2 regions of the Thermanaeromonas sp. DSM 22490 genome follow, and region 1 is predicted to be linked to the other one. Evidence: riboswitches for the same ligand, from Rfam matches in the RefSeq annotation. Region 1 holds a riboswitch; the other holds the start of a gene.
What was found. Region 1 has a riboswitch for glycine ahead of gcvT (glycine cleavage system aminomethyltransferase GcvT). Riboswitches for the same ligand answer to the same signal wherever they lie in the genome.

Region 1 (15,053 bases):
CCTTAGTGGCGCGGACCTCCGACCTGGTAGAGGAAGCCAGAACCCTGCATAATACTTCGCCTGTGGCTACGGCAGCCCTAGGGCGCGTCCTGACCGGGGCCGCCCTTATGGCAGCTAGTCTTAAAGATGGGCATCGCCTGACTTTGCGTATAGAAGGAGATGGACCTTTAGGTAGCATTGTGGCCACGGCCAGACCAGGTACAGTCAAAGGATATGTGGCTGAACCCCAAGTAGATTTACCGTTAAAGGCCAAGGGCAAGTTAGACGTAGGCAGAGCAGTCGGTAAAGGTTCACTTTATATTATTAAGGATTTAGGATTAAAAGAGCCTTATGTGGGCAGCGTAGAGCTGGTCTCCGGGGAGATCGGCGAGGATTTGGCCTATTATTTTACTGCTTCGGAGCAGAAGCCTTCGGCTGTGGGCTTGGGAGTACTAGTAGAGCCCGAAGGCAAGGTGGAGGCTGCAGGCGGATACCTTCTGCAGCTCTTGCCTGGCGCCAGCAATGAGCTGGCCGAGGCTCTGGAAAAGAATATTAAAGAGGCGGGAGCTGTCAGCCGGCTTATCTCCCTGGGCTATACACCGGAAGATATTCTGGCCCTCCTTTTAAGAGGCTTTTCCTTTAAAATACACGAACGCCAGCCCCTTAAGTTTGCCTGCGACTGTTCCCGCGACCGGCTGCGAGAAATCCTCTTGGCTTTAGGACCTAAAGAATTGGAGCAGCTCCTGGCGGAACAGGGCGGGGCGGAGGCCAAGTGCGCCTTTTGCAACCGGACTTACTGGTTTAACCGGGAAGAGGTAGCGAAATTACTGGAGTTAAGCCGTTCGGCTAAAGAAGACTAGAAGTAGGTTGAGTAATTAGTTAAGAGATTACATTATATATGGAAGGACGGGTTTATAAAGACCCGTTTTTTATTTTAGCTAAAAAAATATTTTAAAATGAAGCAGGACTAATCTAAATTACATTGAATATATATAGTGAAAAATAAAACGGACTTAACAGGAGTGAGCAGGATGGCCAAAACAGTAGTATTGGCCTTTGGAGGCAACGCCATCGTCCGCCCTGGCCAGAAAGGCACCTATCAAGAGCAGAAAGCCAATATTCAGGACACTTGCCGGCAGGTAGTAGATTTAGTACGCGAGGGTTACCGCCTGGTAATTACCCACGGCAACGGGCCCCAAGTGGGAAGCATACTCATAAAGAATGAGCTAGCCAAGGATGTAGTACCTGCCATGCCCTTAGACGTCCTGGTATCTGATACCCAGGCTTCTATTGGTTATATGATTCAACAATCCTTAGGATACGAATTGCAACGCATAGGGTTAAAGGTGCCAGTAGTATCCCTGGTCACTCAGGTAGTGGTAGATCCGGCAGATCCGGCTTTTCAAAATCCCACCAAACCCATTGGACCCTTTTATACTGAGGAGGAAGCGCGCAAACTGGCAGCCGAAAAAGGATATAAGGTAGTGGAGGATAGCCATCGCGGCTGGCGGCGAGTAGTACCTTCTCCCCAGCCCTTAGAAATAATTGAAAAAGAGGCTATCAAGGCCCTGGTTCAAGCAGGTATTATTGTAGTGGCCGCCGGAGGAGGAGGCATACCGGTTGTCCGCCGGCCCGACGGGAGCCTTTGGGGTGTAGAGGCGGTAATCGATAAGGACCGGGCGGCGCGCCTTTTGGCCAGCGAAGTCGGAGCAGAGGTTTTATTCCTGTTAACTGAAGTGGAACAGGTCTATCTGGATTTCGGCAAACCCACCCAGAGGGCAGTTTCGCAGCTGACAGTGGCGGAAGCTAAAAAATATCTGGCGGAAGGCCAATTCCCACCGGGAAGCATGGGTCCCAAGATCGAAGCTGCCATCAGCTTTGTAGAGGCGGGCGGCGAAAAGGCTATTATCGGATCTTTAAGTAAAGCGGCTGCTGCCGTGGCAGGCAAGTCTGGTACAGCCATTGTAGCCGGGTAGGGATAAACCATGGATGTTTTCCAGGTTATCGGCCCTGTTATGATAGGCCCTTCCAGTTCCCATACAGCCGGAGCGGTGCGCATCGGCCGGCTAGCCCGGGCTATCTTAAGCGAAGAACCCCTAGAAGCAGATATTTTCCTCCACGGGTCCTTCGCCCGCACTTACCGGGGGCATGGTACGGACAGGGCTCTGGTGGCAGGTTTGCTAGGCTTGAACGTAGACGACGAACGGGTACGCCAGGCTTTAGACCTGGCCCGGGACAAGGGGCTTAAAATTAGTTTTAAAGAAAAAGATTTGGGCGAGGTACATCCCAATTCAGCACTTCTCATCTTAAAAGGTAGTTCCCGCAAGGTAGAGGTAATGGGTTCCTCTTTAGGAGGTGCCCAGGTGGTGGTCACCAAGATCGACCAATTTCCGGTGGAAGTCACCGGTGAATTGCCCACCCTGGTGGCTGCCTATAAAGATCAGCCCGGAATTATAGCCGCAGTAACCGCTTTGCTGGCCGGCCAAAGTATCAATATTGCCAGCATGCGGGTTTCCCGGGAAGGCCTGGGCCAGCGGGCTTTAATGGTGTTGGAGACGGATGATAGTATTCCGGAAGAAATAATCGCTGGCCTGCGGGCCTGGCCGGTAATGGAGCGGGTGATTCGTATTGACCCTGTGTAGCTGGAAAAGAGCATCTGAACTCTTAGCCGAGGCAGAAGGGAAAAACCTGCCCCTGTTCCAGGTGGTAATACAATACCAGGCGAGTTTAAGCGGGCAGGATGAAGCTTCCATCAGGCAGAAGATGATGGAAAGGTTAGAGATAATGCGGGCCGCTGCTCAAAGGGGACTGACAGAGGATATGCGATCCCCCAGCGGCCTGATAGGTGGAGGAGCCAGGCTGCTAGAAGCTGCGCGGGAAAAGGGGGAAAGTCTATCGGGTGGCACTACCGGACGGGCTATTGCCCTGGCCATGGCTGTGGCCGAAGTCAACGCCTGCATGGGGCGTATAGTTGCTGCACCTACGGCCGGTTCCTGTGGCATCCTGCCTGGGGTCCTTCTGGCCTTGCAGGCAGAAAAAGGCTGGAAGGATGAAGTTCTGGTAGATGGCCTTTTTACGGCTGCTGGCATAGGTATAGTTATAGGCAAACAGGCTTCTCTCTCCGGTGCGGCCCTCGGCTGCCAGGCAGAATGCGGTGTGGCCAGCGCCATGGCCGCCGCTGCAGCCGTAGAGGTGGCCGGTGGCCAGCCGCGCCAGGCTATAGACGCAGCAGCTATTGCCCTGAAGGGCTGGCTGGGATTGGTCTGCGATCCGGTGGGCGGCCTGGTAGAAATACCCTGTGTGAAACGCAATGCTATAGGGGCAGCCCATGCCCTGGCGGCTGCGGATATGGCCCTGGCCGGTTTGCCCTCATATATTCCGTTAGATGAAGTAGTAGCCGCTATGGTCCAAGTAGGTCGCAGTCTCCCACCTTCATTACGAGAAACGGGGGAGGGTGGCGTGGCCGCTTGTCCCACTGCACGTTCTTTAATGCGCGATCTGATGGGATGATAATTATAAAAAAATTTTCATACAAGAAGGATAATAGGTCGTAAATGTCGAATTAATTTATTAGCCCATGAGTTAATTACAACTTCATATAGGGCGAAGGAAGGGAGTAGAAGAGACCCCTCCTGACAAAAGAGAAAGACAGGGTAGGGGCGCCGAAGGAGCAAGCCCGGCTGTGGGTGGCAGCACGGGGGAAACTCTCAGGCAAAAGTACTACTCCTGGACGCGGCTCTGGAGAGTTCTCCCTTACGGGAGACACCAAAGGGGTAAGGCTTTGAAGCCTAATCTCTCAGGTAAGCAGACAGAGGCTCACACCGTTTTAATAACGGTATGGGCCTCTTAATTTTTTCCGGCCATACTATATTTGTTGAGGTGAGATTATGGGTACAGAAACCGGGAAGAAGACACCCCTTTATGAGGAGCATATATCAGCAGGTGCCCGAATGGTGGAATTCGGGGGCTGGATTATGCCCCTGCAATATACGAGTATACTGGAGGAACACCGGGCAGTAAGAACCCAAGCCGGGCTCTTTGACGTTTCCCACATGGGAGAGATTGAGATAAAAGGGCCGGATGCCTTCCGCCTGGTCCAGCATTTGATCACTAATGATGCTTCCCTGGCCCAGGGAGATAAGGTTATTTACAGCCCCATGTGCTATCAAGACGGCGGTACCGTAGATGACATTTTGGTTTACCGCCTGGAAGAGGAGAAATTTCTCTTGGTAGTCAATGCTGCCAATACTCTTAAGGACTTAGAATGGGTACAGAATAATGCTAAGGAATTGAACGCCGATGTGGTCATCACCGATGCTTCCCCGGCCACGCTGCAGCTGGCTTTACAGGGCCCGGAAGCAGCACCCATATTGCAGCCGCTAACTGATATTAATCTTCAGGACCTGGGGTACTATCGCTGGACTTATGGCAAGGTGCGAGGAGTCTTTTGCCTTATCTCCCGCACCGGTTATACGGGAGAAGACGGCTTCGAGCTCTATATGGACCCGGCAGAGGGACCCAAAATTTGGCGGGAGTTGCTGGAAGCAGGGCGGGATAAGGGCTTGAAACCTTGCGGTTTAGGAGCGCGCGACGTTTTGCGCCTGGAGGCGGCTATGCCCCTTTACGGGCATGAGCTGAGCCCGGAAATCACCCCCATAGAGGCCGGCCTGGGGCGCTTTGTGCGCACGGAAAAAGGGGAATTTAACGGTAGTGAAATTTTAAAACAGCAAAAAGAAGATGGGCCTCCGCGCCACCTTATTGGCCTTATAATGCTGGACCGGAACATTCCCCGGCCCGACTATCCGGTGAGCACAGCTGGCCGGGAGGTGGGGCGCATTACTTCCGGATCCTTCGCCCCTGCTTTGGGCCAGAATGTCGCCCTGGCCCTGGTAGAAAAAACTTATGGCCAGGTAGGAGAAAGCTTAAGTGTAATTATCCGGGGACGGGAACACCCGGCACGGGTAGTATCATTACCCTTCTACAGCCGGAAGAAAAAATAAGGAGGGTCATTACCATGATTATTCCTGAGGGCTTATTTTACACTAAAGAGCATGAATGGCTGCAACTAAAGGGCAACCGCTGTAGAATCGGCATTACTGATTACGCCCAGCAATCGCTAGGTGACATTGTATTTGTGGAACTCCCCCAGGTGGGGGACGAATTTAGTGCGGGCGATAGTTTTGGCGTAGTGGAATCGGTTAAATCTGCCTCCGATGTTTATATGCCGGTTTCCGGCAGAGTAGTAGCTGTCAACGAAGAACTGTTGGAGGAACCGCAGAAGATTAACCAAGATCCTTACGGTAAGGGCTGGATGATTGAAGTGGAACTGGCGGACCCTTCAGAAATAGCAAGTTTACTGGGTGCTGAAGCCTATCAGAAGTTGCTTGAGGAGGAATAAAGTTATGACTTATATTCCCACCACCTCAGCCCAAAGGGAAGAAATGCTTAAAGCCTGCGGCGTGGAAGGGATAGAAGACCTGTTTGCGGATATTCCGGAGGAAGTGAAACTTAAACGGGAACTGGACTTACCTGAGCCTTTAGCTGAAGCAGAAGTCTTACGCCATCTCCAGGAACTGGCCGGCAGGAACCGGACCGATTTGATTTCCTTTCTGGGCGCAGGAGCATACGAACACCACATACCCAGTGTGGTACCTGCTTTACTGTCTCGTTCCGAATTTTACACAGCTTATACTCCTTACCAACCGGAGGTGAGCCAGGGCACCCTCCAGGCCATATTTGAATTCCAGTCCCTCATTTGTGCCCTAACAGGTTTAGACGTAGCTAATGCCTCTCACTACGATGGCGCTACGGCTACGGCCGAGGCAGCCCTGGTGGCCTGCGGAGCTACCAGGCGCCAGAAGATTCTGTTCTCCCGCGGACTTAACCCCCAGTACCGCGCCGTTCTCCACACTTATACCCGTGGCCAGGGAATTGAGCTAGTAGAGATTCCCTGGGAGGACGGCCGGACTTCCCTAGAGGAACTGGCGAGAATAGCTGACCGGGACGTAGCCGGCGTCATCCTTCAACAGCCAAATTTTGTGGGGCAGCTGGAGCCTATGACCGAAGCCAGTGAACTGGCTCATAAGGTGGGGGCCCTTTTCATAGCAGTGGTAAATCCCATCTCCTTAGGCATATTGGCGCCGCCCGGAGAATATGACGCTGACCTGGCGGTGGGCGAAGGCCAGAGCCTGGGCAATCCTTTGAACTTTGGCGGGCCTTATTTAGGCTTTATGGCCGCTAAGGAGAAGTTTGTGCGACGCCTGCCGGGACGGATTGTAGGCCAGACAGTTGATGTAGAAGGCCGCAGAGCCTTTGTCCTTACCCTCCAGGCCAGAGAGCAACATATAAGGCGGGAGAAAGCTACTTCCAATATTTGTTCTAACGAAGCCCTTTGCGCCCTAGCGGCTACCATATACCTTTCCTGCCTGGGCAAGGAAGGGCTTAAAGAAGTGGCCCGCCAGTGCTTGCTTAAAGCGCATTACGCTTTTGAACAACTCCTAAAAATAAAAGGGATAAAGCCGGTCTTCAACGGGCCCTTCTTCCATGAATTTGCCATCCGCGCCTCCCAAGCTCCTTCCCAAGTAGCTGACCGCCTGATGCGCGCCGGTATAGCGGGTGGCTTTGACCTGGGACGCTTTTACCCGGAATTGGAAGGAGCCATGCTTTTCTGTGTCACTGAGGTGCGGACGCGGTCGGAAATAGACCGCTTAGTAGAAGTAATGAGGGGGTTGTAAACAGTGGCAGTAGAACCGCTTCTCTGGGAACTGGGAGCTCCCGGCCGGAAAGGCTATGTCTTTCCGCCGCTAGATGTGCCAGGAGAAGTAGAAAACCACCTGCCGGAGGCTTACCGCCGGCGGAAAGACGCTGAGCTACCCGAATTAAGCGAAATAGAAGTAGTGCGCCATTTCACCCACCTTTCCAGCAAAAACTACGGGGTGGATACCGGCTTTTATCCCTTGGGTTCCTGCACTATGAAATACAACCCCAAGGTCAATGAAGTGGTAGCCAGCTTGCCCGGCTTCACCGATTTGCACCCCTGTGTGCCGCGGGAGGCAGCCCAGGGGTCGCTGGAGCTTATGTATCACTTACAAAAGTATCTGGCCGAAATTACCGGTATGGACGCCGTGACGCTGCAGCCGGCGGCCGGAGCCCATGGCGAACTGGCGGGATTACTTATCATTGCTGCGTACCACCGGAGCCGCGGCGAGACCCAGCGGAAGAAGGTGCTGGTACCGGATTCGGCCCACGGGACCAATCCGGCCAGCGCTGCCATGGCTGGCCTGGAAGTGGTCCAAATACCCTCCAACGACCAGGGGCTGGTGGACCTAGAAGCCTTGCGAAAGGCTTTAGGGCCGGATACCGCAGCCCTCATGCTCACCAATCCCAACACCTTGGGTCTTTTTGAAAGTGATATTATAACTATGGCTGAAATGGTGCATAAAGCCGGCGGCCTGCTCTACTACGATGGGGCCAACCTCAATGCCGTTATGGGTATTACCCGGCCGGGGGATATGGGCTTTGATGTAGTGCACCTTAACCTGCATAAAACCTTTTCCACCCCCCATGGTGGAGGCGGGCCCGGCAGCGGTCCGGTCGGGGTAAAAGAGCACCTGGCCCCCTTCTTACCTGTACCTGTGGTCAGTTTCGATGCAACTAAAGGGCAGTACTACCTAGACTACGACCGTCCTCAAAGCATAGGGCAGATGAAGGCTTTCTACGGCAATTTTGGCGTTATGGTAAAAGCCTATACCTATATCCGCACTCTGGGACCCAAGGGCTTAAAAGAGGTCAGCGAGCAGGCCGTTCTTAACGCCAATTATTTGCTCAGCCTCCTGCGCCCCCACTTCAACGTACCCTATGACCGCATCTGTAAACATGAATTTGTGATCAACCCTGGCCCCAAAATAAAAGAGGCGGGAGTGCGCACCTTGGACATAGCCAAGCGGCTTTTAGATTACGGCTTCCATGCCCCTACCATTTACTTCCCCCTTATTGTCCCGGAAGCCATGATGATCGAACCTACCGAAACTGAGCCTAAAGAGGTGCTGGACGCCTTTGCTAGGGCTTTGATTGCCATTGCTGAAGAAGCAGTAAGCAAGCCGGAACTCTTGCACAATGCGCCCCATAGTACACCGGTGCGGCGGCTAGATGAAGCAGGTGCCGCCCGCAATCCTATCCTTAAGTGGCAGAAAAAATAAAGCAGGAAATCCTGGCCGTCCTAGTCGAAATATAAATTGGGTGATACTAAAGCCATGGCAGAGATGTGGCGCCTTCTGGATACAGGAATAGCTGACGGGCCTACCAATATGGCTATAGATGAAGCTATCTTGCAACAACATCGTGCGGGCAACGCGCCCCCTACCGTGCGCTTCTACGGCTGGGACCCGCCGACCATCTCCTTGGGCTATGCCCAGTCAGTCGAGAAGGAAATCGATTTGGGTGCCCTCCAGGAAAGGGGGCTAGGCCTGGTACGGCGTTTGACAGGGGGGCGGGCGGTGCTCCATGACCGGGAAGTAACTTATAGCCTGGTGGTAGTAGAAGATCACCCCCTAGTGGATGGGGGCGTTTTACCTTCTTACTTGCGGATTGCCCGGGTCCTGGCCCAGGGACTTAAGCGCCTGGGCGCCGAGGTGGAGATTGCTTCCGGCAAAAAAAGCACCGGTGAGCACAGCAGTGCCGCCTGTTTTGATGCCCCTTCCTGGTACGAGATTACTGTAGAGGGGCGCAAGCTAATCGGCAGTGCCCAGACCAGGAAAGGCGGCGCTGTGCTCCAGCACGGTTCCATTGTATTAAAACAAAATGTAGAGGATTTGTTCGCGGTATTAAAATTTTCCTCGCCCGAAAGGAGGAAAAAACTTAAAGAAAAATTTTATCAGCAGGCCTGCGGCCTGGAAGAGATTTTAGGTCGCCCAGTGGCTCCGGTGGAAGTTAAAGAAGCTATAATTAAAGCCTTCGCCGAAATCTATGATATCCAGCTCGTCCCGGGCGAACTTACACCAGAAGAAAAGATTCTGGCAGCAGAATTGCGGCAGAAATATGCCAGCGAAGAGTGGAACAGGCGCCGCTAGCTGCCAGCATAGCTTTTTCCTCTCCGGGGAATGCTATAGGGCAGAAGATTCCTTGCTTTTTGGGGAGGTAAAATAAATGGGTGATAGAGGCCGCAGCCGTTTTGTTAATGAAGACCGCACTAGACTGGAGCAAATGCGGGCAGCAGAATATCCCGGAGGAGTAGTGGTCGATCCGGTGCCCATAACTGCCGGAAGTGAAGTAACAATTTTGTACTATGGACTGCTGTCCCAGTGCGGCGCCGATCAGGTCTGGATGCGCACAGGATATGGCGACCCCCATAACTGGCAGGACATTTACGATCATCCCATGGAGCGCACCGGGTACGGCTGGGTTAAGAACATACGCGTATCGGAGGATTACGACCGGCTCAACTTTTGCTTTAAAGACAGCGCCAACAATTGGGACAACAACAACGGCCTCAATTGGAGTTTTATAATTCACAACGGCGAACGGGCTTAATAGAAAGGTGCTTAAAAAGAAGCGGGGGTGGGGTCCAGGAAATCGGGGCCCTATCCCCGCTCTTGTTTGGCTATCTTCAGTTCTTTTTGCGAGCATATCTTGACTTGCGGACGCTGTTACCCCACTTTAATTTGGGCGGCTTGGCGTTTATCTAAGGCTTCCCGGTACATTTTTTCGTACTGGGCGGCGGAGGCAGACCAAGAGAAGTCTGCCAGCATGCCCCGTTCCACCAGCTGGCGCCATTCCTGAGGCTGGGTCCGGTAGACGTTTAAGGCGCGGTTGATGGTTTCAAGAAAGGCCTGGGGGGTATACTCATAGAAAGAAAAGCCATTGGCCTTATCTGGGTGCTGGTGGAAATCGAAGATGGTATCCTCCAGGCCTCCGGTGGAGCGCACTACAGGCACTGTACCGTAGCGCAGGCTTATCATCTGGCTCAGGCCGCAGGGTTCAAAGCGCGAGGGCATAAGAAAAATATCAGCACCCGCATAGATGCGCTGGGCCAGGTCCGGGTCAAACCCTATTTTGACCGCCATTTTCCGGCGGTATTTTACTTTATACTGGGAAAAAAGTTGCTGATAATAATCATCGCCGCTCCCCAGCAGGATCAGTTGAACATCCTGCTGCAATAGGGGATCCAGTATGGCAGCCAGGAGGTCGAGACCCTTTTGGTTTACTAGGCGAGAAATCAAAGCTAGCAGAGGCACATCCACTACTGGCAATTCCAGCTCCTGCTGCAGAGCCTTCTTGTTTTCTTTTTTGCGCTCCGGGCTAGAAGCATCATAGTTAACCGCAATACGCGGATCCGTGGCTGGGTTGAACTCTTCGTAGTCGATACCGTTTAAAATGCCCCGCAGGTCGGCTGCCCTTTTCCTTAACAGGCCGTCCAGCCCCTCTCCCAATTCAGGGGTCTGGATCTCCAGGGCATATTTTTTGCTTACAGTGTTAAGGAGATCAGCATAAAGGAGGCCGGCCTTCATGAAATTAACTTTGCCATAAAACTCCAGGCGTTCGGGGACGAAGAATTCGTCGCCCAGGGCCATGAGCCTCAAGGTTTCCCGCGGGAAATGGCCCTGATACTGCAGATTGTGGATGGTAAAGATGGTAGCTGTGCGGAGGTAAAAGGGGTTATCCTCATGCTTTACTTTGAGGAAGAGGGGGATAGGCCCTGTCTGCCAGTCATTACAATGGATTATATCCGGGCGAAAATCCACCCAGGGCAACAGGGACAGGACCGCCTTACAGAAAAAATTAAAGCGAGCATCATCGTCAGGGTAACCGTACATACCATCCCGGTAAAAATACTTATAGTTATCAATAAGGTAAACGGGTACTGCGGCTGTACCTGAGAGGGTCGCCCGGCGGATTATGGCTGTCTCCAGGCTGCCATCCATCTCTACCGGGAGGTCGGTGAGATAGGTCACGTCCTTGATCTGGCGGTAGCGCGGCATAACTACTCGTACGTCATGGCCGCGCTGGGCTAAAGCTTTCGGGAGGCTACCGGCTACATCGGCCAGGCCACCTGTTTTAGCCAGGGGAGCTACTTCCGGCGAAACGAAGAGAATGTTAAGACGCTCAGCCATTCCTAATCCTCCTTGGTAACTGCATTTAAAAACTGGGCGGCGTGCTCCGGTGGAGTGGGATTAATATATATATCGGTTCCCCATTCGAAACCGGCCACAGTAGTTAAACGGGGTAAAAGCTGCAAGTGCCAGTGGTAAGCAGGAGTTGCCTCATGCAGAGGAGCTGTGCGTAAAACCAGGTTAAAGGGAGGGTTATCCAGGGACTTGTGAAGCCTATCCAGCAGGTCCTGCAATATGGAGGCCAAATCTTCCAGCTGTTGGTCCGTTATATCTCCAAAGCTAGGCTGATGTTGACGCGGAAAAATCCAGGTTTCAAAAGGAAAACGGGAGGCAAAGGGACAGAAAGCCAGAAAATGTTTATTGAAGGCTACCACCCGTGCTCCCTGATTTAACTCTGCTTCCAGCATATCACAATAAATACAGCTTTCCTTTTTCTCCAGATACTCTTCCGCCCGCCTTATTTCTTCCCGGACGGCCGTCGGAATTAAAGGTGTGGCGATGAGTTGGCTATGGGGATGTTGCAGGGAAGCCCCGGCTTCGGTACCATAGTTTTTAAAGATCTGGACGTAAGCCAGGCGTTCGTCCCGGGCATGTTGCAGGTAACGCTGGCGCCAGGTCTTAAAAACCTGTACGGCGTGCTCGGGCTTATAGGCAGGGAGTTCGAGGTCATGATCGGGCCCCTCGATAATGACCTCATGTACCCCTATGCCCTCCCGCCTGCGATACAGGCCGGCTGTCTCCTCCTCCCCATTGCCCTCCGGGACCAGCGCAGCGAATTTATTGGGTACTACCCGCACTTGCCAGCCGGGAGTATCCGCTTCCGTACCGGGTAGGCGGAGAGCAAAGACTTCGGGCGGCGTTTCCTTCTCATGACCTGGACAAAAAGGACAATTATCTTTACTTTTAGCCCCTAGCTCTTCAGATTCTTCTTTAGAGCGAACGAGATCTGAAGGGCGCTTAGCCCGTTCCGTAGCGATGATAACCCACCGCTGGGCAATGGGATCGTGACGCAGTTCGGGCATGAAATAGTAACCTCCGCTAAAATACAGTCTGTGTCTAGGTTACTTCTTTAAGGGGCAGTTTATACAAGAAGAAGATTAAAACCTGCAGCAGGAAATATCAAATAAAAGTAGAATAGCTGTATAGACGGCAAAGCCTACATGGAGCCATCGGCTGTTGACCATTTCCGAAGTTCTAACTTTATAAAAGGGTGGGGTCTGGTTCGAAATATAAATATGGCAACTGCTGGCCGTATCCACCTGAGTGAGGAGGGTTAACTCAATGGCCATAGATAAAAGCTCCTTTGTGCCTCCTTACTACCAGCTAGCGCAAATCTTGGAACGCCAGATTAGGTCAGGGCAATATCGCCCCGGCGATGCCTTGCCTTCCGAAGCGGAACTGAGCGAAAAATATGGGTTAAGCCGCATGACCGTCCGTCGCAGCCTGAGCCACCTGGCCAAGGCTGGCCTCATTCGGACGGAAAGAGGGAAAGGCACTTTTGTCTCCCGGCCCGAGCTGGATCGCGCCGTTTTTGTCATGGAGGACTTCCACAAAGAGATGGCCGCCCGGGGTTTGGCTTCCAGTGTGCGGCTTTTGGAAGCCAGGTTGGTTCCAGCACCGGAAAAGGCGGCCAGAAAATTACAGCTCCCGGTAGGTACGAAGGTGCTCTATATTCGTCGCTCTCTTTTAGCTGGCGGAGAGCCTATGGCCTATCATCGCAAATACCTCCGTTATGACCGCGGACGGCCCATTCTGGAGAACGAACTCCAGTACCAGGCGCTTCCGGACATGGTAGAAAAACATGCCGAGGCCCTGCCGGTAACCAGCAAAATGGTGTTGCAAGTGACCGTTCTTAACGAGGAAGAAGCCCGGGCCCTCCGCGTGGCGCCGGGTTCACCCGCCTTCTTGCTGGAGCAGATACTCCTGGCCGGAGATGGCCGACCCGTGGGCTGGGGATGGTGCATATACCGCGGGGACCGTTATCAATTGACTTCGGTTCCCACAGCGATTTAGATCCCGGGGTGCTAGCCAGCACACCAAAATTATAGTTTTAGAAGAGGGTGCTGATTCATGGGACCTTTAGCCCGGGCTATGGCAGAATTAGAAGAAAAGAAGGTCCTAGAACTGGTTAGGAGAGCACTGGGTGAAGAGAGGACGCCCCTGGAGATTGTGGAAGAATGCCGTCGGGGGCTCAGTCTCGTAGGGGAACGCTACGCCCGGGGGGAATATTTCTTAAGTGACCTGGTTATGTCGGCGGAAATATTCCAGGAAGTGCTCCGGATTCTGGAACCTTTCCTGGCCTTATCGCCGGCCTGGCAGGAACAGCCAGGCAAGGCAGACATCCTTTTTGGCACGGTGGAGGGCGACATACATGACATTGGCAAGAATATAACTATCTCCCTCCTCCGGTGCGAAGGCTTCCGCGTCTTTGATGCAGGGGTGGACGTTCCTCCTGACGTCTTTCTGACCCTCCTCCAACAAACCGGTGCCCGTGTTTTGGCGTTATCCGCTTTACTGACTTCTTCCTTTGAATCCATGCGCCGGACCGTCCAACTGGTCCGCATGGTGGCCCCTAAACCTGCGGTAAGGGTCATCATTGGAGGCCTGGTCAACGAGCGGGTCTGCCAGTACGTAGGTGCCGATGCCTGGGTGCGAGAGGCGGGAGACGGCGTGGCCATCTGCCGGCGCTGGTTAGGGGTGAGAGTTATAAACAGAGTTGGCTCGGGATAAGAGTTATAATAGAAAGGGAGACCGAAACGATTCTAAAATTTTTGTTCGCTTAAGAGAGAATTATCAAAAGATTGGATCTAGAGAGACCAGTGGAGTTTGAGATAGTACTTCATTATAAACCTTGGCAAGATAAGTACGGGAGGGGATTAAATGACGCCGGAGGAAAGGCAAGAGCAAATGTTCTCTTCATGGCTTGTGGGTCAGGCCATCGAATTTGCGAGCCCGGAAGCGGAAAAGTCGTATAAGGAGCGAGTAATGCGTCTAAAAGACGCTATTCAATTAAGAAAGGTACCTGACCGGGTACCGGTTTGTCCTATAACTGGACTTTTTCCGGTTTATTATGCAGGTATAACCGTTCAAGATGCGATGTATGACTATGACAAAGCTGCGGCTGCCTGGAAAAAATGCGTTTTAGATTTTGAGCCTGATGCATATCTAGGAACGGCTTTTATTCCGCCAGGCAGATTTTTTGAAATTCTTGACTACAAGTTATATAGGTGGCCCGGCCATGGTGTACCGCCGGGTATCTCGTACCAGTGCCTTGAGGCGGAGTATATGAAGGCCGAGGAGTACGACGCTTTGATCCACGATCCTTCTGACTTCTGGGTAAGATTATATTTTCCCCGCATTTTCGGTGCTCTTAAACCCTTCGAAAAACTGGCTCCTCTTACCGACGTCCTGGAAATTGTAATGACTTGCGGTAGTTTTATTCCCTTCGGTTTTCCCGAAGTACAGGCTGCCTTTAAAGCTGTCTTCGAAGCAGGCAATGAAGCTATCCGGTGGGCCGGTATGGTTCGCTCTGTGGACCAGGCACTTCAAGCACAGGGATTCCCCACCTTTTTTGGAGGAGTGAGCAAGGCGCCTTTCGATATCATCGGCGATACTCTTAGAGGTACCCGTGGGATAATAATGGATATGTATAGACAGCCTGAAAAACTGCTGGAGGCCCTGGAGGCGGTTACCCCGTTGGCCGTAAGGATGGGGGTATCTTCCGCCAAGGCCGCTGGCCACCCGCTAGTATTCATGCCTCTGCATAAGGGGGCTGACGGTTTCCTGTCAGATAAGCAGTTTAAGACTTTCTATTGGCCAACCTTAAGAAAAGTTATTATGGGCTTAATTGAAGAAGGACTGGTACCCTGCTTATTTGCCGAAGGCGGCTATAATTCCCGCTTAGAAGTCATTCGTGATTTACCAAAGGGTAAGACGGTCTGGCTTTTTGACGACACCGATATGGCT
Region 2 (15,053 bases), on a different contig from region 1:
TAGGAGCCCGAGGAGTGTGGAAGAGAAGACCACGCCTGCCATAGAGCCGATAAAAAGCAGCATGAGGGCATAAAACCTGGGAATCCCTTCTTTAATCGGATGCTCTCTGTTGTTAGGGCTCATGTACCCGGACGAGTAGGTGCAGATCAGCCAGCCGATGAAAACTACCATGAAGTTGACCAAAACGCTGAGGGTATCTATAGTTACACCATAGTAGGTGATACCGCCTATAGTCACTAGTTCCCGGGTAAAACTTGTGCGGTCGACAGCAAAAGCAAACAGCAGAAGCAAACCGCTGACAAAAGCCAGGAAGGAGAAAAACTGAGCTACCTTTTTCACGTGTCGCTCCGGTAAAAATGGCACAAGGAAACTTCCCCATACTGGCAGCAAGATGCTTCCCAGCGCATACCAAACCATTCTATATCGCCCCTCCCAGGACAACGCTCACTGCGCTCTGCAGCAATCTATTTAACGGAGCAGGTAAATATATCCCCAGCCCGGCCATAAGTACAAACAGGATCCCCAGAGGCAACAAGGTCAGCCAGTTTACATCACCCCGAGGTAGATCTTCCGGAGGGGATCCGAGAACCGTCTCGCTTATCAGGATAAAAAAGGCGACAAAGACGATGACCAGCAAGATAAGAAAGAGTATCATCGGCCAGAAATACCCAGCTTGCAGGCCAGCCGTCAGGGTCATAAACTCGCTTATGAAAACGTTAAAAGGCGGTGAACCGACCACAGCCAGAAGCCCGGTCGCGAACATAAAGGCAGTAGCGGGGGCTACCTTGAACATACCGCTAATCTTCTGGGAATCCCTGGTACCATACTTGAGAGTCACATTGCCTACCGTGCAAAACAGAAGGGATTTAGTAATACTATCGTTTACGGCGTGAAAGAGCGCGGCAAATATTCCCAGCGGACCTCCTGCGCCCAGGCCGGTGGCAATGATGCCTACATGTTCAACACTACTGTAAGCCAGTTTCCTTTGGATATCGTTCTGCACCAGGATGAAAAAAGCCGAGACACCCACAGACAAAAGGCCAAAAATGAGGAGCAGGGTCTGCGGGAACTCCTGGCCGACGGCCTGCAAGGCAATGGTATAATATTTTACTATCGCAAATAGCGCACACTTCATCAGTACACCCGACAACAGGGCGCTAACCGGGCTCGGGGATTCGCTGTAAGTATCAGGCAACCACGTGTGCATAGGAGCTAGGCCCACCTTGGTCCCGAAACCGATCAAAATGAACACAAAGGCCAGTTTCATCACCTGCGGGTCGAGACCTCGGGCCATCCTTACTAACTCAGTCCATAGCATCGCCCTGTGAACATCCTGCACCATGGCAAAGGCATTGGAGTAGGTCAGGATGGTCCCGTACAGGGCAAAGGCCAGACCAACGCTGCAGATCAGGACATACTTCCAGGCAGCTTCCGCCGAAGTCTTATATTTATAGAACCCTACCAGGAAAGCTGAACCTAACGTGGTTGCCTCCACCGCCACCCACATAAGGGCAATATTGTTGGATAGGGCAGAAAGAACCATGGTGAACGAAAGTATATGGTAAAAACCGTAATAGGAGCAGACGCCCCTCTCATCTACTTCCCCATGATCTAGGTCATATCGCATATATCCTATAGAGTAAAAGCCGTTCAGAAACCCCACTACGCCGATAATAAGAACCAAGATCGCGGTCAGGCTATCGGCGTAGAGCATTCCCCCAAGGGCAAAGATCGTTTGTCCGTTAAGGACATCTTGCACCAGCAGCAAGGAGAGAAAAGCCACGATACTGATCCCGGCAAAGTGCACGACCTCTACCACACGGCGGGACCTTATCCCGAAAGCCAACAGCGCTGTTCCCAGCGGTACCGCTGGCAAGTAGAATAAAATATTCTCCCCCATTTCTATCACCTAACCCTTTAGTAGTGTGAGCTTATCGGTGTCCAGGGTGCCGAAATCTTTGAAGAGGCGTCTGGCAATAATTGTCATGATCAGCACGGCAAAGATGGCGTCAGTCAGGATACCGATCTCCACGGTTTCAGGGGCGTTGTAGGCCATGATGGCCAGGGTCAAATGCGACCCGTTCTCCATAAGGCAATAGCCCAATATCTGCTTGAGGGCATTTCTTCTAACAAGTATACAGAGCAAGCCCAGTAGAAAATGAGCTATAGAAACGGCCAAGGCCACCCTCAACTTCAGTACCGCTTGCATATGAAAAGGTTCTACTACCGCGAAGGATAAAGCCACCAGGCACACAGCAAGAAAAACAGACGAACTTGTCTCCGGTGCCAGCCCCTCCTCCTTAATCCCTACCTTTTTGAGGGTCCTGATGAGGAGATAGGGCACCAGGAAGGTCTTGGTGAAAAGCGCACTAAGGGACCAAATATACAGCGGTTCTGCTTCCATAAATACGGCTAGGGATAGAAAAATCGCCACCAGGACCAGGGACTGGATGCTGTACATGTACGCCGCCGTCCGGAGCTTCCGGGTTTCCACCACCAGCATGGAGGTCAGGATGAGCAGCACCGCTAAAGCGTTGACTACGCTAGTGCCGGACACTATTCTTACCCCTCCCACATCTATTAAACATTGGCCAGGTAGAAAACGAAGGACAGCAAGGCTATTCCGAAGGCCACCCAGGTTACTGCGGGGGTCTTAAAAAGGAGCAATCTGGCCATGCCGTTTTCCAGCAGCGCCGCGATGACGTAAAAGCCGGCCACCTTCAGCAGGAAAGTAGCCACGGATACCAAAAGGGAGGAAGTACTAACCACCGCCGCGCTCCCAAAGGGGAAGAAAACGGCTAGAAACAGCGAGATAACCACAACTTGCTTCATATATAAACTCCACTTGAGGATAGCCAGGGAGCGCCCGGAATATTCCGTAAGAGGTCCCTCCTGAATCTCCTGTTCGGCTTCCGCCAGGTCAAAAGGGAGCTTACCGGTTTCAATAAAGGTGGCGATAGCAAAGGCGGCCATCCCCAGCCAGACTGCCGGGCTATAATAGGATATCTCACCGGCCGCCACCTTCTGGCTAATGGTTCCTAAATCGGTCGACCCGGCGAGAAGGGCCACCACGAACAGCACTAGGATAATAGTGGGCTCCACTAGAACGGCCAGGGCCATCTCCCGGCTGGCCCCTATCCCGGCGAATACGCTCCCCGAATCCAGCCCGGCAAGGGTAAAGAAGAAACGGACCACAGCGAGCAGGTAGACGACAGCGATGAGATCACCAGCCATCCCCAGGGGTGACTGCAGAATTAAAATCGGGATTATCATAGCCATGAGCAGGGTAGTGGCCATCACTATATAAGGGGTAAACCGGAAGACCCAGCTAGCCTGGGCAGGTACCACCTCTTGCCTCTTTATGAGTTTAAAGATATCCCGGTAGTTCTGTAAAATACCGGGGCCTTTCCTGGAGTGTAGTTTCGCCCTTAAAGTGCGGGAAAAGCCCGTAAAAAGAGGCGCCACCAGCAGGACGAACAAGGCCTGCACCAGGCCGATGAGGAGTAACTTATTACCGGCCATCTTTTTCTCCTCCTATCTGACCGTGGCTATCAGCAAAGCTACGAGCGTTACAATGATATAAACGCAGTATAGCCGGACATTGCCCATCTGGAGGGCTTGCACCCGTTTGCCCAGATGGACCGTACCACGGGCCAGGGGACGGTAGATATAATCTTCCCACATCGACTCCATGCGGGCGACGTAGGCCATTGCTCCCTTGGAATACGACGCAATGGCGTAACCCGGCCCCTCGAGGGTAGTCCTGAGCCAATAGATAAAGCGGAAAAGCACGCGCAATGGCTGGGCAAAGGCAGAAGAGGCGTACACCATCCGGGGCGAATACTTATACCCGCATGCCCACGGCTCAGAGTCCACACGCCGCCCGGCCTGCATCCCGCCTTGAAGCGCAACAATTAACAGGGGTAGGGTGACAAGCCCCACGAGGAGAAGGGCAATGAGGGGTGTAGAGAGCATGGCCTGCGAGCTGCTGGCCGGAAATACCAGCAAGCCGTCACTTACCCGTACTGGAGAGGTGCCCAGCAACGCTGAGGCTACCTTACCCATATAAGGAGCAACAACCGGTGCGCCCAGCCCGAGGCCAATGCAGCCAGCCGCCAGAAACGCCATCCCAGTAAGCATCGGTACTGGGACTTCCCTGGCCTCCTCTGCGTGATTGCTACGGAAAGGACCGCTAAAAGTAACCCCATAGGCTTTTACAAAGCACATCGCCGCTAGCGCCCCCGTCAGGGCCAGCACAACCGCAAAAAGGGGTGACAACACTTTAATCGCCAGGATGCTGCTGGTGCTCGCCATGAACAACGATTGGTAGATAAACCATTCACTGACAAAGCCGTTGAGAGGAGGGATAGCTGAGATGCCTAAAGCACCGGTCAGAAAAGTGAATCCCGTCCACGGCATTTGCCTGGCTAACCCGCCCAACTCCTCCATGTTTTTCGTGTGGAGGCGATAGATTACCGAACCTGCCCCGAGGAACAGAAGGCCCTTGAAAACGGCATGGTTTATGAGGTGATAGAGCCCCGCCAGGATGCCGAGCACTCCCAAAACGGGCTGTCCGCTGGCAACGCCCATCATGCCCACACCGGCGCCCATCAGGATGATTCCCACATTCTCGATACTGGAATAGGCCAACAGACGCTTGAGATCATTTTCACTTATAGCGTAAAGGACACCCAGAACAGCCGAAATTGCCCCGAAGGCCAGGACCGTAAGCCCCCACCACCAGACGGAAGAACCCAGGAAATCCACACTAACCCTGAGGACGCCGTAGATAGCGGTTTTAATCATCACACCCGACAGGAGGGCGGAAACGTTGGAAGGAGCCGCAGGGTGAGCCCGTGGTAACCAGATGTGGAGGGGAATAATACCGGCCTTGGCCCCGAATCCGAAGAAGGCCAGTAAGAAAGCCAAATTCTTGGTCACCGGCGAAAAGTTCGCGCTACGGAAGGAGGCGAAATCAAAGCTACCCGTGTAAAGAAAGAATATGAAAAACGAAAGCATAATCATGGCTGTCCCCGCGTGGGCCACCAGGAAATAGAGAAAACCCGCATCGACAGCCTCTTTGCTTTCTTGTTCAAAACTAACCAAAAAACAAGAAGCCAGGGTCATTAGCTCCCAAAAAATAAGAAAATAGAAGGCGTTGCCGCTGGTAACTACCAGGACCATGGAGGCAAGGAAAATGTTATTCAAAAAGCCCAGTACTCCAGCGCCCCTCCCGATATACTCTTCCTGGTAAGAAAGGGAGTAAATAGCTGTAGCGGCCGCCAGCAGCGAAATGACCAGCACCATAAAGGCAGAAAAAATATCGACCTGGATAATAAAGCGCGCAAAAGGTATAACCCCCACCGCTTCCACGGTGAAGCCCGTTCCACGAGCGAAGACCGGGATGGCCGAAGCCATCCCGGCGATCGCTGCCGCAAAGGCGCTTATTCCTGAAGCATAGTTGGCCATTTTACCGGCTCTATTCAGCGCCAGGGAGGCAACTGCTCCGGCGATATACAGGAGAATGGAGAGAAGAAATAGCTGCTGAACGATCATTAAGCTTTACCTCCCGCCCCTCAAAATAGACACCACATTAGTAGCAGCCCTTCTTTTGAGCTTTTTCAACTTTGGGACGAGAGGGCGGAGGGTATGGCCTTACCCACCCGCCCTTACCCGAAAACCGCTATTTCAGTGAAGCGATGGCCGCCAGGCGCCGTTCGGCCTCAAACTCCTCCACAGTCTTAAAGACCAGGGCCCCGGTGGGGCAGGCTCGAACGCAGGCCGGCACACCCTCCTCATCCAGGCACTCCCGGTCGCACTTTATGGCCTTGCCCTCGCCCCGGCCCACCGCACCGAAGGGGCAGGCCATGGCACACATCCAGCAACCGATGCACTGGGGCAAGTCAACCACGTTAACGCCATCCTCCCGGCTGTGCATCGCGCCCGTCATACAGACAGCCACACAAGGGGCATCTTCACATTGCCGGCAGACGGCTGGGGCTTTCACCCGGCCTACCTGGTCCACGTAGATGCGCTTCTGTGGCCTTTCGCCCCCCAAGAGAGCCCCAAACAAGTCTCGGGCCGCGGTGTGGCTCACGGCGCACGCCAGCTCACAGGAATGGCAGCCCATACACCGTTCATAACGGACGAAGATCTCCTTACGTATCATCTACGCCCACCTCCCGGAACGCTGAGCCCCAGACCAGCCCGGCGCTCATCGATGGCCGCCAGGAGCTTTTTGGCCGCGGACTCGGGATCGGGATCCACGATGAAGTAACCACCGGTCAACTCCTTGACTTTCTCCGTCAGCACCTTGGTGACCAGGGAGCTGCCTACGACAGGCAACATGACCCCGACGTGGGTGGGCAAGCCTATGGCCACAGCGTAAGTGCCGATGGAGATAGCCTTCTCCGCCACCGCCTCAGCAGCCGAAGCCACCACCGGGAGCTGATCCGTGTCCACGCCCAGCCGGTCGGCCACCGCCACGGCCAAGGCCACCGCCCGCGAGTTGTCTACGCAGGAGCCTACGTGGAGCACCGCCGGCAGAGGTCCACCCAGGCCGTTGGCCTCGCCGATGGCTGTCAGGACCGTCTTTAAGCCTTCTCCGCAGAGCTCGCCTACGTTGGCCGGATCCATGAATCCGTGGCGCATAAGTGCCCCCGCCCCGCATCCGGTAGCCAGGACCAGTACGTTCTCTTTAAGAAGCCTACGTGCTATGGCGGTGAAGTTCTGGTCCTGCGGAACCTTAACGTTGTTGCACCCGGCGAAGAGGCAGACTCCTCGTATATTGCCGGAGGCGATCTGGTCGATCAGGGGTTTCAAAGGATCCTCGGCGTTTAGCTTGGCCAGGGCTTTCAGAATGGCTTCCACGGAGAAGCCCGCCACCACCTTGGTCTTATATTGCGGTATATCTACCGGCTTACCCCGGCGACGGGAGAAGGTCTCGATGGCCAGGCGGATAATCTCCCGGGCGTTCTCCCCGGCCGTCTCCTCTGAAAAGTCGATGTGGATGGCACCGGGGATCTTGGTGATCTCCATGGTAGTGATGAGCTTAGTGCCCATGCATTCGGCCACCGTAGCCAGGGAGGGCATAATGCATTGGTAATCCACCACCACGGCATCCAGCGCGCCGGTGATCAGCGCCATCTCCTGGCTCACCGAATGGGTGCAGGCCGGAATGCCATGCCGCATCATCACCTCGTTGCCGGTACAGCAGATACCCACCACATTCACGCCAGAGGCGCCGGCTGCCTTGGCCTCGGCCTCCATCTCCTTGGCCACTGCCACGATCACATCGGAAAGGACCGGGTTATGGCCGTGTACTGCCACGTTGACAGCATCGGCCTTCAGCACACCCATATTGGCCTCGGTCACCACTGGCTGGGGAGTACCGAAGAGGATGTCGGACAGGTCAGTGCCCATATAGCAGCCGGCCAGGTCCGCCAAGCCGCAGCGCAGACCGCCCACAAGAAGGTTCATGGGGTCTGCGTCCGCGCCGTAATGAGTACGGTGCATGATATCGGATACCTCGTAGTCTATACCCTTGGGGAGCAAACCTCGTTCCGAAAGGAGTTTGGCCCGCTTCTTAGTCACCGTGGTGGCTGCCCACATGACCGGCGTCTCTTTCTCGTGAAAGTCCGCCAAGGCCGCCTCCGCCACGTCCAAAGCGATCTCGGCGATACTTCTCCCCTCGGTGGGGATGCCGAGGCGCGCAGCCACAGAGCGCAGCTTGGCCCTGTCCTTAATAGTATAGTCACGTGCCTTGCCCTTGGCCGCCATCTTCAGGGTGTGGGCTAAATGTCTAGCGTGGCCGGAGTGGGATGCCGCCCCGGACGCTATGGCGCGATCGAGGCCCCGGGCTACAATGACGTCCGCAGTAGCCCCGCAGATGCCGATCTTGGGCTCGCCGCCGAAGGGATCAATGCGGCAGGGTCCCTGCAGGCAGTGCCGGCAGCACAGCCCGGTTTCACCAAAACCGCACTGGGGGAGCATAGCCTGGTAGCGGTCCCAGACCGTCTCCACCTTCACGCGCCTGGCCTTTTCTACCATCTCGCAAACAGCCGGATCCAAAGAAACCTTACACGGGTTAGCCATCAGCATCAACCTCCTTGAAGAATATGCGGCAACGCCGCAAGCTTTTAAGCATTAGTGCTGGTTTTAAGTTACAGCCAGACATCCTATCTGGCCTTCCCAATCGCTTATGGCGCAAACCCCTACCTCCAGCATCCGTTTTTCCGGCTCTAAGCTAGGTTTTGTCTTTGTCCGCCCAAGAAGCGGAGGGTTTTTATTATTGAATATCATTTAGTTAACCCGACCTCCTTGCAAAGCTTTTAGATATGCTGTAACCCGGTATGAAAGCCAGGATATTTAAACTATGTAAGTTTTTCCCCCACGCCAGGGCACACTCTGGCCCGCTATGGGGCCGGTCACCCAGTTGGGAAATGAAGACATGAATATCGTTGGCCTTTTAGGGGAGGGTTAAGAAAAGGGGGTGGGCCTGTAAGGGGTGATATAGTGGTGGTAATATCACGGTCCCTGGGCATATTACTTAACCTCCTTGGTTTTTACTTCCTTAATTAATGCCACGGCTATCTTTGCGGAGAACTCCGGTTCTCCGGCATATGCCCGGGCAACATCTAGTTAGCTCAGCAACCTAGTAGCCAGCTCGGCGATACCTGCTGCCGTAAAAGACTGCTCACCGATAAAACCGGCAGCCTGGTCTAAAATTTCCGTTTGGAAGGGGATCAGACCAATAACGTCACCTGGCGGCAGGTGGCTAAGGATAAATTCTTCATCCCTGGGTTGACGCAATTTATTGCCCACAAATTTGATTCGTGCAATACCAAGTTCTGCGGCCAGTTTTTGGACGACCCGGGCAGTTTGGATACTCACCAGGGTGGGTTCGGTAACAATAAGCATAAGATCTACCCCCCGGGCCGTACCCCGGGTAAGGTGTTCAATGCCGGCACCCATATCTAAAACCACCATTTCCCGGCGTTTTAAGACGAGGGAATTAACCATAGCATTTAAGACGGCATTTTCCCGGCAATAGCATGTGGAACCCCCCGGTTTTATGGCCCCCATTTTCAAAAAAAGGATATTACCGCTTCTGATGGTGTAATCCTCCAGCAGGCTATCTACTTCCGGGTTTAAAGAAAAGAAGGCCCCGCTACCGCCGGTGCGTTCGACAATCAACTCTCGCATATCAACAATAGGTTTCAGGGTACCAAGCCTTTCCTCAGGAAGACCCAGGACCATTCCCAGGCTGGTATCAGGATCGGCATCGACGGCATATACCTGGTAACCTCGCTGGGCAAAGCACCTGATTAAACCTGCGGCGATGGTTGTTTTGCCGACGCCGCCCTTCCCGGAAATAGCCAGTTTCACTGGCACGCCTCCTCTGTTCAACTTCTCCTGGTTATCGTTTATTTTCATTAGCAAAAAGCGTGCCAAAAGAAAAAGGCCGCCAGCGCTAGGCGGCCTAACAACCCCAATGTCAATTGGGTTTTACACGTTAAAAAGAGTTGACATTATTTTTTAAGCAGGCCATAGCGGGACATTTTAGCATAAAGGGCCTGGCGGGAGAGGCCTAAGGCCTTGGCGGCCCGTGTTTTTTCTCCTCCAAAAGCTTCTAGGGCCTGGATGATGGCCTCCTTTTCCGCTTCTATCCGTACTTTATAAAGGGGGGAGATATCCCTTACCCCTTTCTTTTTGCCCGGATAACCTATGGCGAGGTGATGGGGATGGATTTCCTGGTCTTCAGCCAAGATGACAGCCCTCTCCAGGACATTTTCCAATTCCCGGACGTTGCCCGGCGACGCGTTCCACCTCCTTTGCATAGCCTGACCAATTGATTATTCACCGATAGGCCACGGTGAGGGTAGAGAGGGTAAAAATTTTTTAGATTGTTAGAAGGAGAATTTAATGCCATGTAGAATATAATACTAGTGAAAACAAGAACAAAAATAAAGTAAAACTAAATAAGGGTTGGCGGTTGAGGAGAGCAGGAGAGACCCGGGTGTTTGACCGGGCGCCGAAGGAGCAAGGCGAGGGCCTGCGGTGAGGGCCCCAAGCCCAAACTCTCAGGCAAAAGCACTGCTCTCGGACGCATCTCTGGAGAGCTTCCCCGCTGAATGCACTTACCGTATTTCAGGGGGAACACCCAAGGGGTAAGGCGCGTTAGCGCCTATTCTCTCAGGTGGAAGGACAGAGGCTATTCACCCTAACTAAGGGTGGATAGCCTCTTTTGTTATGCTCCTAGCAGGTGCGAAGGCTTTCGGATGAGAACCCGGATAACGAAGGTTATAAAGGTTGTTAGTTTAAGGCGGGGGAGGGAAAAATAAACTTATCATGAGCGGCTACGGACAGACCTGGGTGGTGACCAATAATCCCGATATAAAGTTTAGTCAAGGGCGCTTGCTGTTGGTACCGGGAGGGACGCTCCAGGTCTTTAAAGAAGCGCGTAAACTCATCTATCAAGGCTGCCTTTTGCTGAGCCATCCTCTAATGGGCAGCCTTAAACCCTGGCAAAACCCGTATCGTAGCCTGGCTTTGCTGGAACCCCGACCCAGGTCGGGCATCTTAGATACCAAATCCATCACCCTTATGGAAAGGGCTATAGACATGCTGGAGAAGAGGCAAAGGGAGGTTGGTAGCCGGTCGGATTACGACGTTCATACCCTGGCTCATTTTCGCCTGCTGGACTGGGAATTAATAAGCCAAACAATAGAGCTTTCCGATCTGGCCGGAGGAGTGGAAGTTACCAATTTTATGTAAGGTAAAGAAAGTTAAGGAAGGAGTGGATAGAGGTGAGCACCAGGGAAGTTGATGTACTTATAATAGGTGGCGGGCCGGCCGGACTGACTGCGGGTTTGTACGCCTCCAGGGCGCGGCTCAAAACGGTTATTTTAGAAAAAGCGCGCCACGGCGGGCAGATCGCCAGCACCAAGACCATTGAAAACTGGCCCGGCACTTTGAGCGCCGGAGGAGCGGAGCTTACGGACAGGATGGCCGAGCATGCCCGGCACTTCGGCTGTGAGATTATAAGAGACGAAGTGACGGAAGTCGATTTCCGCGGTTACGAGAAGGTAATAAAAACCCAAAAGCAAGATACCTACCTGGCTAAAGCGGTAATTATTGCTTCCGGTGCTGAGCCTCGGGTACTAGGGATTAAAGGAGAGAGGGAGTTCCGCGGCAGGGGTGTATCTTATTGTGCCACCTGTGACGCCGACTTTTATACCGATGCCAGCGTAGTGGTGGTGGGCAACGGCGATGCGGCCGTGGAAGAGGCTATTTACCTTACTAATTTTGCCGCGGAAGTAACTTTAGTTGTCATTCACGATGAGGGGATCCTGGACGCCACTAAAGTCATCCAGGAGAGGGCTTTTGCCAATCCCAAGCTTAAATTTAAGTGGAATTCAGTGGTGGAAGAAATAAAGGGCGATGAAGCTGTCACTGCGGTAGTAATAAAGAATATCAAAACAGGCGAACTGGAAGAGTTGCCCGCTGACGGCATATTCTTCTTCGTGGGAACGGTTCCTAATACCTCTTTCTTGCAGGGCAAGATAGAAATGGATGCCCGCGGTTACATTAGGACCAACGAGATTATGGAGACTTCGGTGGAAGGAGTATATGCTGCCGGGGACTGCCGGGAAAAATTCTTGCGCCAGGTAGTGACGGCCGCGGCCGATGGAGCCATCGCGGCCATGGCGGCGGAAAAATATATCCGGGAAGAGGAATTTTTCCGCCTAGAAGTATTGCGGCCTGATAAACCCGTCTTGCTGGCCTTCTGGAGCCCCATGGTGGAGGCCAGCCTGCCGGTAATGGCCAAGGTGGAGAAACTCCAAGAAAAGCTGGGGGACAGGATTAAGGTAACAAAAATAGACACTTACCGTAACACCAGGGTGGCCAGGCGTTACGGTATAGACAAAGTTCCTGCTGTGCTGCTCTTAAAGCAGGGGGAAGTGGTGGCCCAGATTAAAGAGTTTGAAGTGGACGCCATGGAGAAAGCTATATCACCTTTTATCTCCTAAAACTTGTTTCGCAGGCCCTGGAAAATCACCCTTAGAAGGCAAAAAGCGTATTAGGTGGAAGGAGGTGTTTTAGATGTTAGAAGTCAACAAGGATAATTTTGAGGCTGAAGTGCTGGGAGCCTCGGGCCTGGTGGTAGTAGATTTCTGGAGCCCCAACTGCGAAAAGTGTATGGCGCTCCTGCCGGATATGGAGGCCCTAGAAGGCAAATACAAGGACAAAGTAAAATTTGCCAAGCTCAATATTCAGGGCAACAGGCGACTGGCGCTTTCCTTAGGGGTTCGAGGGCTTCCAGCCATGGGCTTCTTTAAGGGGGGCCAAAAAGTTGCGTTGTTAACCCCGGATGAGGTTTCCCCGGAAGCAGTCGAGGAAAAGATTAATGAACTTCTGTAAGTGACTAATTTCACATGGGGAGGTGTGAGGTTTGAAGTTATCCCTGGGATATATAACCATTAAGGACGTGCAGTTCGGCCAGGCCACGGAGATAAAAGATGGCGTGCTTTATGTAAACGCGCAGGAACTGATAGCCAAGATTAAGGAAGACGAGCGCATCGCCGAAGTGAGGGTGGAGCTGGCCAGGCCGGGAGACAGTGTCAGGATCTTGCCGGTAAAGGATGTGATTGAACCCCGGGTAAAAGTGGAAGGGCCTGGCGGTGTATTTCCCGGCACGGTGAGCAAGGTGGAAACAGTGGGAACCGGCCGCACCCATGTCTTGAAGGGGGCTGCGGTGGTAACCTGCGGCAGAATAGTGGGCTTCCAGGAGGGCATTATAGACATGAGCGGCCCCGGGGCCGAATATACGCCCTTCTCCCAGACCTGCAATGTTGTCCTGGTCATCAACCCCGTGGAAGGGCTGCCGCCACACGAACACGAGGCTACGGTCCGCCTGGCCGGGCTGAAGGCAGCCGCATTCTTGGGTGAGGCCGGTAAATTGGTACAACCTGAGGTAGTCAAAGAGTACGAATACCTACCGCTACCTGAAGCGGTAGCTCGATATCCGGGCTTGCCCAAAGTGGTTTACGTGTATATGCTTCAGAGCCAGGGGCTTTTGCACGATACCTGGGTGTACGGGGTGGATGCCAAGAAGATTTTACCTACCCTGATCTCTCCCACGGAAGTCATGGATGGGGCTATTGTGAGCGGTAATTGTGTGTCAGCCTGTGACAAGAATACTACCTATCACCACCAAAATAACCCAGTGATAGAGGACTTGTACGAGCGCCATGGTAAGGACCTCAACTTTATCGGCGTGGTAATAACCAACGAGAACGTCACCCTGGCCGATAAGGAGCGGTCCTCCAATTACACGGCCAAACTCGTGGAATTCTTAGGCGCTGACGGCGTCATCATAACGGAAGAAGGTTTTGGCAACCCTGATACTGACCTGATCATGAACTGTGTAAAGATCGCCCGGAAGGGCATCAAAACCGTGCTCATAACCGATGAGTATGCCGGACGGGATGGGGCTTCCCAATCTTTGGCGGATGCAGCGCCGGAGGCTGATGCCGTAGTGACGGCAGGGAATGCCAACGAGATTATAACTTTGCCGCCTATGGAGAAAGTAATCGGATTTCCCGAGGCCGCCAAGGTTATCGCGGGAGGCTTCGCGGGCAGTCTCCAGGAAGATGGCAGCATAACCGTGGAAATACAAGCCATAACAGGTTCTACTAATGAATTGGGCTTTGGTAAATTATCGGCCCGGCAATATTAAGTTTAAGTGAAAGGAGTGTTTGGAACATGGCCGTTGATTTTCAGGGTAAAAAAGTAATCGTCCTGGGGGACCGGGACGGGATACCGGGTCCCGCCATAGAAGAGTGCGTCAGGAGCGCCGGCGGAGAAGTCGTCTTCAGCGCTACCGAGTGTTTCGTCTGAACTGCAGCCGGCGCAATGGACCTAGAGAATCAGGCGCGGGTAAAAGAAGTGGCTGAGAAGTATAATCCAGCCGATCTTATTGTGATTTTAGGCGGAGCCGAGGCCGAAGCTTCGGGCTTGACAGCTGAGACGGTTACTAACGGAGATCCCGCGTTTGCAGGTCCATTGACGGGAGTCCAGTTAGGGCTCCAAGTGTACCATATATTGGAACCTGAAGTCAAAGAAGCCATTGATCCTGAAGTATATGAGAAGCAGGTGGGCATGATGGAAATGGTGCTGGATGTAGAGGCTATAGTTAACGAAGTCAGGTCCATCCGCGAACAATATAGCAAGTATTAGAGAAGCCGGAAAGGGGGAGCGAGGGGTGGAGCAAAAGAAGGTCCGCATAGTCCATTACCTGAACCAGTTTTTTGGCCAGATAGGCGGAGAGGAAAAAGCGGATATTCCTCCTATGGTAAAGGAAGGGCCTGTGGGGCCGGGTTTGGCCTTAAAGCAGGCTTTGGGCGAAGACGGGGAAATTGTAGCTACGGTAATCTGTGGTGATACCTACTTTGCCGAACACCTGGATGAGGCCAAGGCTGAAGTGGTGAAACTCATAGCGGAATACCATCCAGATGTAGTGGTGGCGGGGCCGGCTTTTAATGCCGGCCGCTACGGCACCGCTTGCGGAGCTGTGGCCCAGGGCGTTTTTGAAGCCCTTAAAAAGCCGGTGGTCTCCGGCATGTATCCCGAAAATCCGGGAGTTGAGCTCTACAGCCGTTATGCTTATATAGTTAAGACCGGCAACTCCGCGGCGGCCATGCGGCAGGCTGTGGCCCCCATGGCCAGGCTGGCCGTGAAGCTGGGGCGCGGGGAGCCGGTAGGTTCTCCCGAGGAGGAAGGTTATCTGCCCCGGGGGATACGCAAAAACCTTTTCCTCCCGGAACGGGGTTCTAAACGGGCCGTGGATATGCTGATAAAGAAGCTCCGCGGCGAGCCCTTTGTGACCGAATACCCCATGCCGGTTTTTGATCGGGTACCTCCCAACCCGCCGGTCAAAGATCTCTCCAAGGCCAAAATTGCTTTAGTAACCTCGGGCGGGATTGTGCCCAAGGGCAACCCCGACAAAATAGAATCGTCCAGCGCTTCTAAATTCGGTAAGTACGACATTT

Region 2: it holds a riboswitch for glycine, as region 1 does, so the genes downstream of both, AC1BI1_RS06405 (GrdX family protein) here and gcvT (glycine cleavage system aminomethyltransferase GcvT) in region 1, are expected to answer to the same signal.

Annotation. Positions count from the first base shown of each region.
Region 1 covers NZ_JBJHHE010000004.1:158,502-173,554, forward strand. Annotated here, with positions in the region: gene hslO (Hsp33 family molecular chaperone HslO) at 1-839, shown strand, start outside; gene arcC (carbamate kinase) at 1,011-1,955, shown strand; gene sdaAB (L-serine ammonia-lyase, iron-sulfur-dependent subunit beta) at 1,965-2,621, shown strand; gene sdaAA (L-serine ammonia-lyase, iron-sulfur-dependent, subunit alpha) at 2,608-3,489, shown strand; glycine riboswitch at 3,587-3,712, shown strand; glycine riboswitch at 3,716-3,793, shown strand; gene gcvT (glycine cleavage system aminomethyltransferase GcvT) at 3,867-4,979, shown strand; gene gcvH (glycine cleavage system protein GcvH) at 4,994-5,377, shown strand; gene gcvPA (aminomethyl-transferring glycine dehydrogenase subunit GcvPA) at 5,382-6,713, shown strand; gene gcvPB (aminomethyl-transferring glycine dehydrogenase subunit GcvPB) at 6,717-8,177, shown strand; gene AC1BI1_RS04805 (lipoate--protein ligase family protein) at 8,232-9,047, shown strand; gene AC1BI1_RS04810 (carbohydrate-binding protein) at 9,124-9,507, shown strand; gene glgA (glycogen synthase GlgA) at 9,624-11,087, opposite strand; gene galT (galactose-1-phosphate uridylyltransferase) at 11,090-12,109, opposite strand; gene AC1BI1_RS04825 (hypothetical protein) at 12,185-12,376, opposite strand; gene AC1BI1_RS04830 (GntR family transcriptional regulator) at 12,369-13,100, shown strand; gene AC1BI1_RS04835 (cobalamin B12-binding domain-containing protein) at 13,158-13,817, shown strand; gene AC1BI1_RS04840 (uroporphyrinogen decarboxylase family protein) at 13,968-15,053, shown strand, end outside.
Region 2 covers NZ_JBJHHE010000007.1:7,708-22,760, forward strand. Annotated here, with positions in the region: gene AC1BI1_RS06360 (hydrogenase 4 subunit D) at 1-417, opposite strand, end outside; gene AC1BI1_RS06365 (hydrogenase 4 subunit F) at 419-1,900, opposite strand; gene hyfE (hydrogenase 4 membrane subunit) at 1,910-2,557, opposite strand; gene AC1BI1_RS06375 (respiratory chain complex I subunit 1 family protein) at 2,581-3,522, opposite strand; gene hyfB (hydrogenase 4 subunit B) at 3,535-5,556, opposite strand; gene AC1BI1_RS06385 (4Fe-4S dicluster domain-containing protein) at 5,684-6,169, opposite strand; gene cooS (anaerobic carbon-monoxide dehydrogenase catalytic subunit) at 6,166-8,094, opposite strand; gene AC1BI1_RS06395 (ATP-binding protein) at 8,641-9,387, opposite strand; gene AC1BI1_RS06400 (helix-turn-helix domain-containing protein) at 9,531-9,839, opposite strand; glycine riboswitch at 9,995-10,108, shown strand; glycine riboswitch at 10,112-10,212, shown strand; gene AC1BI1_RS06405 (GrdX family protein) at 10,351-10,776, shown strand; gene trxB (thioredoxin-disulfide reductase) at 10,809-12,032, shown strand; gene AC1BI1_RS06415 (thioredoxin family protein) at 12,106-12,423, shown strand; gene AC1BI1_RS06420 (glycine/sarcosine/betaine reductase component B subunit) at 12,455-13,741, shown strand; gene grdA (glycine/sarcosine/betaine reductase complex selenoprotein A) at 13,768-14,241, shown strand; gene grdB (glycine reductase complex selenoprotein B) at 14,267-15,053, shown strand, end outside.